Regions from separate parts of the Gordonia sp. NB41Y genome, predicted to be linked through region 3. Evidence: predicted binding sites of a transcription regulator. Region 3 holds the regulator's gene; each other region holds the start of a gene.
The links. Region 3 encodes LexA, which represses DNA repair genes until DNA is damaged. Its sites were predicted from a motif close to CGAACANNTGTTCG; they were not measured.
Positions count from the first base shown of each region.

Region 1: a site for LexA is predicted at 1,878-1,891, ahead of Q9K23_RS08610 (HNH endonuclease signature motif containing protein). Genes of this name have one in related genera too.
Region 2: a site for LexA is predicted at 2,192-2,205, ahead of Q9K23_RS23250 (SAV_6107 family HEPN domain-containing protein). Genes of this name have one in related genera too.

Region 1 is NZ_CP132196.1:2,023,555-2,027,682, forward strand. It holds one part of gene Q9K23_RS08605 (IS3 family transposase) at 1-132, opposite strand, end outside; AL1L pseudoknot at 2-136, opposite strand; one part of gene Q9K23_RS08605 (IS3 family transposase) at 132-405, opposite strand; gene Q9K23_RS08610 (HNH endonuclease signature motif containing protein) at 622-1,863, opposite strand; gene Q9K23_RS08615 (acryloyl-CoA reductase) at 2,067-3,077, shown strand; gene Q9K23_RS08620 (carboxymuconolactone decarboxylase family protein) at 3,139-3,690, shown strand; gene Q9K23_RS08625 (MarR family transcriptional regulator) at 3,898-4,128, opposite strand, start outside.
Region 2 is NZ_CP132196.1:5,315,833-5,319,960, forward strand. It holds gene Q9K23_RS23240 (NAD(P)/FAD-dependent oxidoreductase) at 1-1,432, opposite strand, end outside; gene Q9K23_RS23245 (GNAT family N-acetyltransferase) at 1,438-2,103, opposite strand; gene Q9K23_RS23250 (SAV_6107 family HEPN domain-containing protein) at 2,360-2,857, shown strand; gene Q9K23_RS23255 (DUF3040 domain-containing protein) at 3,050-3,454, shown strand.
Region 3 is NZ_CP132196.1:504,264-508,391, reverse strand. It holds gene ptsP (phosphoenolpyruvate--protein phosphotransferase) at 1-1,141, shown strand, start outside; gene lexA (transcriptional repressor LexA) at 1,261-1,914, opposite strand; gene Q9K23_RS02100 (LysM peptidoglycan-binding domain-containing protein) at 2,199-2,954, shown strand; gene nrdR (transcriptional regulator NrdR) at 2,979-3,488, shown strand; gene hrpA (ATP-dependent RNA helicase HrpA) at 3,462-4,128, opposite strand, start outside.

The sequences.
Region 1 (4,128 bases), 1.5 Mb from region 3:
GTGCGGCGATCTGACAGCCCTGCTCAGACAGGACTCGGCAGATCGACTCGACCGCAACACCTTTGGTACGCATCTCATCAATGAAGCTGATGATCATCGATTGCGGGGGTCGAGTTCCCCCACGAAGAAAGACGTCGCCGCTTTCAACACCTCGACGTCCTCACGCAACCGCTTGTTCTCGGCCTTCAAACGCTTCAGCTCGGCGAGCTCGGTACTGCTGGCCCCGGGCCTCCGGCCCCCATCGACCTCGGCCTGCACCGCCCACCGGCGCACCGTCTCTTTACTCACTCCGAGTTTCTTCGCGATCGCTGCAGCTGCTGCCGTCGTCGACGAGTACTCCCCGCCATGCTCGGCCAACATCCGTAACGCACGAGCCTTGACCTCGGGATCAATGTTCTTCGGCATGTGCTCATCCTTCCTGACTCAAAAGGAAGCGGCACGAAACCCCGGGGGATTCACTGCTCAATCAGCCACGCTCCGTTGATGGTTGAGCCGACGAGGAGCGAAGCGACAAGTCGTGTCGAAACCTCCACCGGCCGAACTCGCCAACCCAACCAACGGAGGTCCCGACACCCCACTATCTCTATGAATTTCTCAAAGAACACAAGCTTCTACAAAAGGTCAGGCAGCATTCGGTAGCTCGTCGGCAAACCGCCTGTTATACGCCGGAATCGGACGACGACGCCGATCCACCACCTCAGGTGGGATCAGCCACGGATGCGCATCCGGACCCATGTAGACGTCCCACCCGTTGTGATGCACATCGGCATGACACGACGAACACAACAAACACCCATTCGCCAGATCAGTCGCACCACCATCCGACCAATGCGCAATGTGATGAGCCTGAGTCCGAGATGCCGGGGCACCGCACTTGATGCAACACCGATCCCGCTCGAACAACGCCCGCCGCTGCGAAGCTGTGAACAAGCGTTTCGACCGGCCCATATCCAACGGGACGCGTTCGCCGTCGACGATCGTCATGACAACCACACCGTCACAGCTGGTTTCGAGCAGGGTGCTGTGGGTGATCGACCCACCGAACGCCAACTCGGCCTTGCCCGGTGTATCCGCGGGTACCGACAGGTTGATCAACGCCGCAGGTAGCGCGGTCACCGACCGATCCCCGGCGCCGGCGGCCATATCCAACACCATCTCCAACGCGTCAGCGCGACGTCGAGGCGCTTCACGCGGATCTTTTGACCCATCCGGCTGCGGGACCGGCGCCGACAGCTTCTCGATCGCCGTCGCCAACTTCTCGCCGACAACAACATCCAGACTCCCGGAGACCGCGACCCGCCCGTCGTCGGTCCGCCCGATATCCAGGGCATTCAGGTTGCGGTCTTCTTTCGCCGGACGTCCACCCTCGGCATCGCCAGCATGATGGTCCCCGAGCTGGTGTGCCCGGGCCATCACCTCGGAGGGCTTGGCCCCCGACAACACCTGCGCCAACAGATCGCCCTCAAAGGTCGCCCAGGTCTCAGCGTCCGGCGGTTCCCCGGCACGTAGCCCGATCTGGTTCAGCCCGCGCACGATCGCATCGACATGCTCACCCGAGATCGCGCCGTCGGCAGCGTGTTTCAGCGTGCGTTCCACCACCGCCGACGTCCCGATTCGCTGCATCCGCGCAGCCACAGCTGGCGCGTACCCCATCTCGATCAACAAGGCGATCGGTTTGTGCCCGTGCCGTTGCGCCACCCCCAGCCGATCCAAGTGCCCGGCCCCGGCCGCGGTCAATGCATCCACGACATTCCTGATGGTGACCAGTGTCCGCATGTCTATGAACACGTCCGGCCCGGTCGGATCGTCGTCGAAACGACAATCGATGAGTGCGTCGAGAATGGTCTCCAGCTCCCCCTGCATGTGTTCCATTGTAGCGAACACATAGGCGAACTATCAGCGAAATGGCAAGCAGAACACTATCTGTGGACAGATTGTGACAGCTGTTCACCCAGGAGACTCGGGTTCACCAATGGGGTTCACCGCCCCTCGCGACGTAACCCACGTCACGACCCCGACTACCATCACCAACGACCGAGCTCTACCGCCGGACCATGAGGACGATGATGACCACCAGCATTCCCGACAGTTTCGCCGCGCTCGTCGCCCGAGAGAACGACGGGGCGGTGATCCTGGGCCGTGAGACCCTCACCGGTGCGGACCTGCCCGACGGCCAGGTGACCATCGCCGTGCACTACTCGGGGGTGAACTACAAAGACGCCCTGGCCATCACGCCGCGCGGCGGAGTGGTACGCAACTACCCGATCGTGCCGGGTATCGACGTGGCCGGCGAGGTGGTGGCCTCCACCGATCCGGCCTTCGCGCCGGGCGACCAGGTGGTGGCACACGGTGGTCCGATCGGCACCGACCAGCACGGCGGCTACGCCGAGTTCGCCGTCGCCCCGTCCGACCAGGTGGTCGAGCTCGCGTCGCTGACCACGCGAGAGGCCGCCGCCATCGGTACCGCCGGGTTCACCGCGGCGATGAGCGTGGCAGCCCTGCTCGACCACGGCCTCACCCCCGACAACGGACCGATCCTCGTGACCGGGGCCAGCGGCGGTGTCGGTGCGGTCAGCGTCGATCTACTGTCCGCACTCGGCTTCACGGTCACCGCATCGAGCGGGAAGCCCGACGCCGCAAAGCTTCTGACAGATCTGGGCGCCACCGAGGTGGTGGGTCGCCTCGTCGACGACGAGACCAAGATCCGCCCGCTCGGCAGGTCACAATGGGCCGGTGCGGTCGACTGCGTCGGCGGCACCACGCTGGCGTATGTGCTGAGCACCATGCAGCACAGCGGTGCGGTCGCGGCGAGCGGTCTGACCGGGGGCGCCGCGCTGCCGACGACGGTCATGCCGTTCATCCTCCGCGGGGTCGCCCTGCTGGGCATCGACTCGGTGCTCATCGGTGCAGAACTGCGACGCTCGATCTGGGGTCGTATCGAGACCGACTTGCGCCCACAGCATCTCGACTCGGTCATCACCGAGATCGGCATCGGCGATCTCGATGCCTCACTCACCGCCATCAAGGCGGGCAAGGTCACCGGGCGGACCGTCGTCCGCGTCAAGGACGGGTTCTGACCGCTGGGAATCCACCGAAACCCCGGGTCGTCATGGTCGTCGACGGATACCCTCGCCGACCATGACGACCCCGCCCGTTCCCGAGGAATCCCGCCGCCTGCTCGACTCGGTGGTACCACCGCCGAACCGTCCGCCGCGGCTGTACCTGGCGATGGCACACAACCCCGAAGTCCTGCGCGGCTATATCGAGCGCCCCATCCTCGGCCTGCACGGGCTTTTGCACACCGGCCAACTCGCGCCGGATGAGCGTGAACTGACCATCCTTCGGGTCACCGCGCGCTGCGGCGCCGAGCACGAATGGGGTGTCCACGTGGCCTACTTCGGCAAGACGTCGGGACTGAGCAGCGGGCAGGTCGCAGCGACCGTCACCGAGGTGACGCCGTCGCATGCATGGTCACCCCGACATCTTGCGGTCCTGACCATCGCCGACGCCATGGTCGATCAACGGGAACTCACCACCGCCGAGCTCGCCGGGGTCGACGAGGTGCTCGGTATCGCGACCCGCACGGAGATCGTCGCCGTCTCGGCCCAGTACCTGGGCATCTCGGCCATGTGCCGAGTGCTGGCCATCCCGCCGGAGGACAGCGCCCCGCGCTTCCCGTCAGGCACGTGACCCGCGCACGATGAACGGATAACAGCGCCCAGTCAACGAATTCGAGCGCCCGGTCAACGAGATCGAGCGCCCAGTCAACAAGATCGAGCGCCCAGTCAACGAATTCGAGCGCCCGGTCAACGAATTCGAGCGCCCGGCCAACGGATTCGGGCGCCCACTCGACGGATTTCGACGTCGCCGGTAGTCGTCACGGCCGCCATTGCGGATTCACCCGCGTCCGTCGGGATTCCCGATCGCATCGTCGAACCGCCAGAGTGCCGTCGCCACCTCATCCGCACGCGTCCGCACCTCGGGATCGACCCTCGACAACAACGTGACCCAGTGGGCGCGCAGCCGGTGCAGGTTCTCCCGTGCCAGGTCGGTGGCCACGAGCTCCACCGACCGCGCGTTGCCGTCCGGATGTTCGCGCACCACCATGCCCCGCGCCTCCAGCGACCG
Region 2 (4,128 bases), 920 kb from region 3:
GCATGATGTTGCCGCCCCGCAGACCGAGTTCGGATTCGAGGAGATCAGGGGTCTGCACATGGCGATGCTCGACGCCGTCGGAGAACCCGGGCGCATACCGGTCGAGCTCGGCGATCACCGCATCGGCGGCGGTCTCGCGCAGGTCCGCCCAGTCCCGGCCACCGGACAGGTGGCGCGGATGCCACTGGGCCCAGATGTTGATCAGATGCCGGTCCGGGGGACTCAGCCCCGGGTCGATCGCCGAGAACGACATCGCCACACAGGCCGGCCGGTCGGGGAGTTCGCCGACCGCCGCCGCGGCCTCCGCCCGCCGGAGATGTGCGCGATCGGTGACCAGCAGGGCCAGCGACGAGTGCACCCCGTGGGCCGGCAGATCCGACGGCAGGTCGCGATAGACGGGCAGGTCACGTGCGCCGACGCGCACCGCCATGCCCATCCCGGAGCCGACCGAGATCTGGGTGCGCCACCGGTCGAGCAGGTCGGGGGCGAATCCACCCGCACCGAGCAGGTCGAGGGTGGTCAGGATGTGGCAGGCGGCGATCACCGTGGTCGCGCAGCGTGACTGCCCGTCGGTGCCGGTGACCCGCCAGTGGTCGCCGCACCGACCGATCGTCGACGCGGCCGCACCGGTGTGCACCTGCGCACCCTCGGCGTCGAGCCGGCGCAGCAGTGCGGTGGTCAGGGCGCCGCTGCCGCCCACCGCGCGACCGGGCGGGAGCTGGTGCATCAGTGCGGCGAAGCCGATCATCGGGGCGGTGGCGGGGGCGTTCATCGGCGGACCCGACTGCGCGCCGAACCACGCAAGTGCCGCCTTGAGGTGTTCGGAGGTGAACCACCGGTCGAGCAGCGAGTCGCCCGACGCCATCAGTTCCTGGGTCGCCGACAGCATGCGGCCGGTGCGGTTGCCGACGACCCCGGTGCGGGCGCTCGTCGCCGTCGCCCCGAGCCCGCCGAAGGCCACTGCGAAGCGACCCGGGTCGGGGGGCTGGTAGAACGCCTTCATCAGGGCCTGCGAGCGCGGGGTCCAGACCTCGACGAACCGTCGGTAGGCATCGGCGTCGCGGCCTCCGCACGAGGCCTCGATCGAGGCGCAGGTGGCGTCGAGGTCGGTCCGGAACACCAGTGGCGGCGCGGTGTCGGTGGCCGGGCAGAACGCCCACGGGTCGCAGTCGAGGTAGGTCAGGCCCATCTCGGTGAGACCGAGGTCGTCGATCACCGGCGAATGCCGGATCATCAGATGCGCCGACGACCCGCGGTCCACCCGGTAGCCGGGGAACCGTTCGACGGTCGACACCGCGCCGCCGGGCACCTCGTCGCGCTCGACGACGCACACCGACCGGCCGGCCCGCGCCAGGTAGGCGGCGGCGACCAGTCCGTTGTGACCGCCGCCGACGACGACGGCATCCCATCGCGGGTGTGCACCGGTGCGCATCGGGGTCACCTCGGGACCGGTCGGCCGGGCTCGAGGCCCGGGTCGGCCAGCGGTAGCCGGCGGCCGAGGAAGGCGAAGGGTCGTGGGTCACCGGCGAAGGTGAAGTGCCGTAGGACGTCGACGAATCCCATCCGGCGGTAGAGCGCCCAGGCACGGTTGCGTTCGGCGGGGATCTCCGGAGTGGACAGCAGCACATGCCGTTCTGGTCGTCCGGTGAGCAGCAGGGTGAGCAACTCCTCGCCGATCCCGTGCCCCTGTGCGGTGGGGTGTACGTGCAGTTCGGTGAGTTCGAAGTAGTCCGCGGAGATCTCGTCGATGTCGGCGGGGGAGGTGCCGGTCAACCGCAACCCGGTACGCAGTTGCTGGTTCCACCACTGATCCGGCGCGCCCCGGTAGCCGTAGGCGATGCCCACCATGATCTCGTCCCCGCCGGGGGACAGCGGGTGATGCAACCGCCGGCGATCGATGTCCGGGGTGCGCGGGGTGACCGGGGCGGGTGCGATCGCGGCGAACGCACTCCATCCGGGGCGCGCGATGTGTTCACGCCACAGTCCTGCCCGGTGACGTTCGGTACCGCGGGGGTAGTTCATCGCGGTCACGTAGACGTCGAGCGCGGGCTCGAGCCAGGCCGGGGAATCCTGGCCGGTCAGTCGGGCGAGCCGGATGGTCACGCGCCGTCCTCTCTGTTCTGTACGCAGATCTCACCGATGTTGCCGTCCGCCTTGAACCCTTGCACGGATCTGGCTATATTGAATATGTCGAACGGGTGTTCGATGAATGTGCCTCCGCAAGCTGTTCACCCTACGCCCGCACGACGACGCGGCCCGGCAGTGAGCGAGGGAAGCGCTCACCACCGGGCCGCGTTCAACGAAATGTCGGTGGCCGCACCGATGATGATCGCGTATCCACCGGGAAGGGGAGGGTTCCATGCCATCGCATACCGCATCGTCGGGCAGTGCCCGGTCGTCACGTCGTGGCGCCGCCGAGGTCGACCCCACGGCCATCTCACGTGCTCGCGATCTGCTCGAGCGGGCCGACCTCCTCGTCGACAACGCCGTCGGGATCATCGACGACGACGCCGAACGGTTCCGTCAGCTCTATCTGGCGGCGCTGCGCGGTGCCGGTGCCGCGCTGGCCCTCCACGAGCCCCGGAGCCCTCGTGCCGGCCGGCGCAATGCGGGTGACGCATGGAGCCGGATCGGTGCCCGGGTGCCCGACCTCGTCGGCCATGCGGAGTATTTTGCGGCGCACTCGCGTCGCCGGATGGACATCGAGAGCGGCCTGGACCGGACCGTCCCGGCGGGGCTGATCGCCGAGTTCCATGCTCGGCTGCTGACCTTCCTCGACGCGGTCGAGGCCCTCGTGATCGCTTGCGAGCGAGGCGATCGCGGTCCGGGGTCGGTCACCATGGCGTACCCCGCCTGATGTGCCTGGTGGGCTGCCGGACGGGCCGTCGCGGGTAACGCGGTGATCGATGAATTCGACAACCATGGAGGGTAATGGTGGTCGACGTCCGATTCACCTCGTATCATGGAATCTAGCCGCGAACAACAGTTGTCGACGGGCGTCGCGGCGCACATCTCGTCGGTGACTCGTCGGTAACAGTTAGGAGGGTCGGTGCCACTCTCAGAGCACGAGCAGCGGATGCTCGAAGAGATCGAAAGCGCTCTGTACGCGGAGGACCCAAAGTTCGCGTCCAGCGTGACCCGTCGCCGCCTCGGGCGGTCGCCTGGTCGTCGTCGTGTTCAGGCGGCGGTCGTATTCGTCGTCGGGTTGGTGCTGTTGGTGGTGGGGCCGATCATCGGACTCACCGTCGGTGGCTTCCCGATCGTCAGTCTCGTCGGCTTCCTCGTGATGTTCGCCGCCGCGCTCCTGGCCCTGTGGGGTGGAACTCCGGGAAAGGGGTCACACGACTCCGCCGGCTACTCCTCGGGTGGCAAGACCGCTCGCGCCGCAGCACCCAAGCGCAAGTTCACCGAACGGATGGAAGAGCGCTTCAACCGACGCTTCGAGCAGGAATGATCCTCCGGTCGGCCTGAGCCGGCCGGCGTCACCTCCACGTCTCGACGACACAGAACTCGATAACAACGCCGGCGGCGCACCCCTGCAGGGGTGCGCCGCCGGCGTTGTCGGGTCCGTTCTCGAGTCGCTGTCCGGGCTGTGGCCGTGCCCGAGACGGGGTGGGTGCCGCGCTGCCGGTACACCGTTCGACCGATATTCGTTCGATCGACAGTTATTCACCATGTGCTCGTCGCCTGACGTGATCGCCGGCCGCATGGCCGCGCGGTGACCCACCGGGCCCCACCCGATCTCCCCACCGGGCCCCACCCGATCTCCCCACCGGGCCCCGCCTGGTCTCTGCGTCGGGCCCGCCGGCATTCCCCACCGGTGTCCCACGCGGTCTCCCCACGAGGCCCCACCCGAATCCCCACCGGGCCCCACTCGAATCCCCACTGTGCCCCACCTGAATCCCCACTGCGCCCCACCGGAGGCATTCAGAGGCTCTCACCTGGCACTTTGGCGTTCATACGTCACGTGCGTAACGCCAGAAGGTGTGCTGACGACACGCGACCGATCACGTTCCCCCACGGAATTTTGCTGCGCTGAACTGGCACTATGCGATCGAGTGGGGGACGGGTGGGGCGTTTGGGGTGGAAAGTGGAGGAAAGTGGGGTACTGTGGGCAGCACTGGATGA
Region 3 (4,128 bases):
GACCGCCTTGGTCACGCGGCTGGGCGGACCCACCAGCCACACCGCGATCATCGCCCGCCAGCTCGGCATCCCCTGTGTGGTCGCGGTGGCCGGACTCGACGCGGTGGCCGCAGGCACCACCGTGCTGGTCGACGGCACCGCCGGCAGCGTGGAGATCGACCCGGAGCCGACGGCTGCCCGGGCGGCGGTGGCCGAGAGCCGCCGGCAGGCCGAGGTCGTCGCCGCGTGGTCGGGACCGGGCCGCACGGCCGACGGTCACGAGGTGGCCGTGCTCGCCAACGTGGCCGACGGCGTCTCCGCGCGCGCCGCGACCGGATACCCGGTCGAGGGCATCGGCCTGTTCCGCACCGAGCTGACCTTCCTCGACCGCGCCGACGAGCCGACGGTCGACGAGCAGGTGGTGCTCTATCGCGAGGTGATCGACGCGTTCCCGGGCGGCAAGGTGGTGATCCGCACGCTCGACGCCGGCTCGGACAAGCCGCTGCGCTTCGTCGACCACGGCGCCGAGGCGAACCCTGCGCTGGGTATCCGCGGAAACCGGCTGACCGCAACCCATCCCGAGATCCGGACGAATCAGCTCGACGCGATCGCCCGGGCCGCCGAGGAGTCCGGTGCCACCGCGCGGGTGATGGCACCGATGATCGCCGGACCGGCCGAGGCCGCAGACTTCGCCGCCGAGGTGCGGTCACGAGGGATGATCGCGGGGGTGATGATCGAGATCCCGTCCGCGGCGATCCTGGCATCGGCGGTGCTCGCCGAGGTGGACTTCGTCTCGATCGGGACCAACGATCTGACCCAGTACACGATGGCCGCCGACCGTATGTCGGCCGAGCTGGCCGAGCTCACCGATCCGTGGCAGCCGGCGGTGTTGCACCTGATCGAGGGTGTGGCCCGGGCCGGTGCCGACGCCGGAAAGCCCGTCGGGGTGTGTGGCGAGGCGGCCGCGGATCCGCTGCTCGCCTGCGTCCTGGTGGGGATGGGGGTGAGCTCGTTGTCGAGTGCCCCCGTCGCGGCGGCGGCCGTCGGCGCACGCCTCGGACAGGTGTCGCTGGCGCAGTGCCGTGATGCGGCCCGGGCGGCCCTGGCGACCTCGGAGGCGGCCGCCGCGCGGGCGGCGGCAGCGGCGGTCCTGGCCGGCTGAGCACGCCCTCGCCCGGCACCGTACCGGCGAGAACCGCTGTGTGAGAACGACTTCAGAAGAACTGTCCTCAGGGATGCGATTCCTGAGGGCAGTTCTCGTCGAGGTGGGTTCGCCGGGTGTCAGACCCGACGCATCACGGTGACGACCTTGCCGAGGATGACGGCGGTGTTGCCCGGGATCGGGTCGAAGAGCTCGTTGTGCGGCATCAGCCACACCTGGCCGTTGCCGCGCTTGAAGGTCTTGACGGTGGCCTCGCCGTCGATCATCGCGGCGACGATGTCGCCGTTGTCGGCCACGTTCTGCTGACGGACCACCACCCAGTCGCCGTCGCAGATCGCGGCGTCGATCATGGACTCGCCGACCACCTTGAGCATGAACAGCGATCCGTCGCCGACCAGCTCGCGCGGCAGCGGGAAGACATCCTCCACGGCCTGCTCGGCGAGGATCGGTCCGCCGGCGGCGATCCGGCCGAGCACCGGCACGAATGCCGGGGTCGGCAGACCGGCTGCGGCCGGGTCGTCGGAGGGATTCGGGTCGATCTGGTTGTCCTGCACGTTGACCGCACGCGGGCGATTGGCGTCGCGCTTGAGCAGTCCCTTGCGTTCGAGGGTGCGCAACTGGTGGGCCACCGACGAGGTCGAGTTGAGACCCACCGCATCACCGATCTCGCGGATGCTCGGCGGATAGCCGCGCTCGCGGACCGATCGGCGGATCACCTCGAGCACCTCGCGCTGACGCTGGGTCAGCGTGGCCTCGATGACCACCGGGTCGATCGCATCCGGGTTCGCCGCTGCTCGCGACGATCCCGCCCTCGACGACCCGGCCTTCGACTTCGCGCCCGACGACCCGGCCGCGCGCCGCGTCTTGTCACTCATCGCGTACGTGTCCTTTCCGTGCCGCCCCGCGTCGGCATCTTCTGTGATCGAGGTTATCCCACGTTCCCGACAACCTCAAACACCTGTTCGACGTGTTTCCACGACATTTGTCGGAGCCCCGTGATAGAACTTCGAACAACAGTTCATCGAACGCGTGATCGAGAAACGGGAGGCTCTCTCTCATGCACACAACCCTGATATCGGACCGTCCGGCGGCGGCAGCGGCCCCGTCGGCCACCCGTCCGTCCGGCACCCCCACGCCCCGACCTGCGGCGGGAGCCCGCGGCGCCGATCGGCACCCGGGGGGCCGGCGCCCCGGCGGTCGCGGTGCGGGCCGGCATCCGGCCGAGGCCGATGCCATGCGCGTCGGGCTCGAACACCGCGGTCTCGCCGAACACCGCGGTCGGATCGAACACCGCGGTCTCGCCGAACACCGCGGTCGGATCGAGCACCCGGGCGTCGAGCGGCGCGTCACGACCGCGGCCCGCAGCCGCGGTCGGGTGGTGGCGGGGCGCGGGAGTACCGAACGTGTGGGCGGCGGACGTGTGGGTGCCGGACGTGGCGGTGCCGGTCGTGTGGGCCCTGGCCGGGTGGCCTGTGCCGATGCGGTGGTGGTCCCGGTGCGCGGGACCGCGGTGTCGTCGGTCCATCGTCGGCGTCGCACCACCGCGGTCGCGGTCATGACCGGTGTCGCACTGGCGATGCTGGTGTGGATCGTCGCGATCGTCGGCTCGGACTATCAGCGCGCCACCGTCCCGTCCCCGGTCTCCACCCAGGTGGTGCACGTGCGGGCGGGGGAGTCGCTCGGGTCGATCGCCGCCCGGGTGGCCCCGGACATGCCGAGCCGGGTGGTGATCGACGAGATCGTCGAGCTCAACGACATGGCGGGCAGCGGCCTGCAGGTCGGGCAAGCACTGCTGACGCCGCGCTACCGCTGACCGGTGGGACGGTATTGTCTTTGTATGCGCTGCCCGTTCTGCAGAAACGAAGACACCAAGGTCATCGACTCGCGTGTCGCCGACGAGGGGCAGGCGATCCGTAGACGGAGGTCGTGCAGTTCCTGTGGTCGCCGCTTCTCCACCGTGGAGACCGCCGTGCTCGCCGTGGTGAAACGCAATGGCGTCACCGAACCGTTCAGCCGGGAGAAGGTCATGCGCGGTGTGCGCCGGGCCTGCCAGGGACGCCACGTCGACGAGGACGATCTCGCCCAGCTCGCCCAGCAGGTCGAGGAGGCGGTCCGCGCCTCCGGTGCCGCCGAGATCCCCAGCAACGAGGTCGGTCTGGCCATCCTCAAACCCCTGCGCGACCTCGACGAGGTCGCCTACCTGCGCTTCGCGTCGGTCTACCGGTCGTTCGACTCGCTGGAGGACTTCCAGCGCGAGATCGACGACCTGCGCGACGAGCACTCCCGGCACGGGGAGGCCGTCGGCGTCAACGGGGCCGTCTCAGCCGAGACGGTCAAGGGTTCGTAGCGCGCGCTTCTCCGACACCGGATATCGCGTGCCCAGCCGCTGGGCGAACAACCCCACCCGTAGTTCCTCGACCATCCAGTGGGCCTGTTCGTTGACCCGGTCGCGGCGGGGTGCGGGGACCTGGTCGAGGCGCTGATTCCATCGTGCGATCACCCGGTCGACGCTGGCCATCGCGTCGTGATCGCGCGTCGCGGATCCGGGCAACTGCTCCAGTCGCGACCGTGCCGCGGCCAGATATCGGGGCAGATCCTCGAGATGGGTGCGCGGCGTGGCCAGCACGAATCCGTCGAAGATCAGGTTCTCCAGCTGTTCGGCGACATCGTCGGCCGGGACCTGCCCGGAGTGGGTGTCCATCTCGCGACGCAGTGGCGCCACCTCCCGAAGCGCATCGACGGCCAGCCGCAGATAGTCCGGGGCGGCCGCGATCACCTGCGACCGCAAGCCCGACACGAGTTTCTCGAATGCCGCCGGGTCGCGCACCGCGAGAGCCGCATCCGCCGGCACGAGATCGCGGATGGCCCGTCGGGTGCAGTCGGCGAACAGCTGCGCCGATTCACGATAGGGGTTCTGGCTCAACGCGAGTCGGCCTGCCGGATCGAGCCCCGACGACGCCTTGGCGCTCAGCGGCGCGATCGCGGCG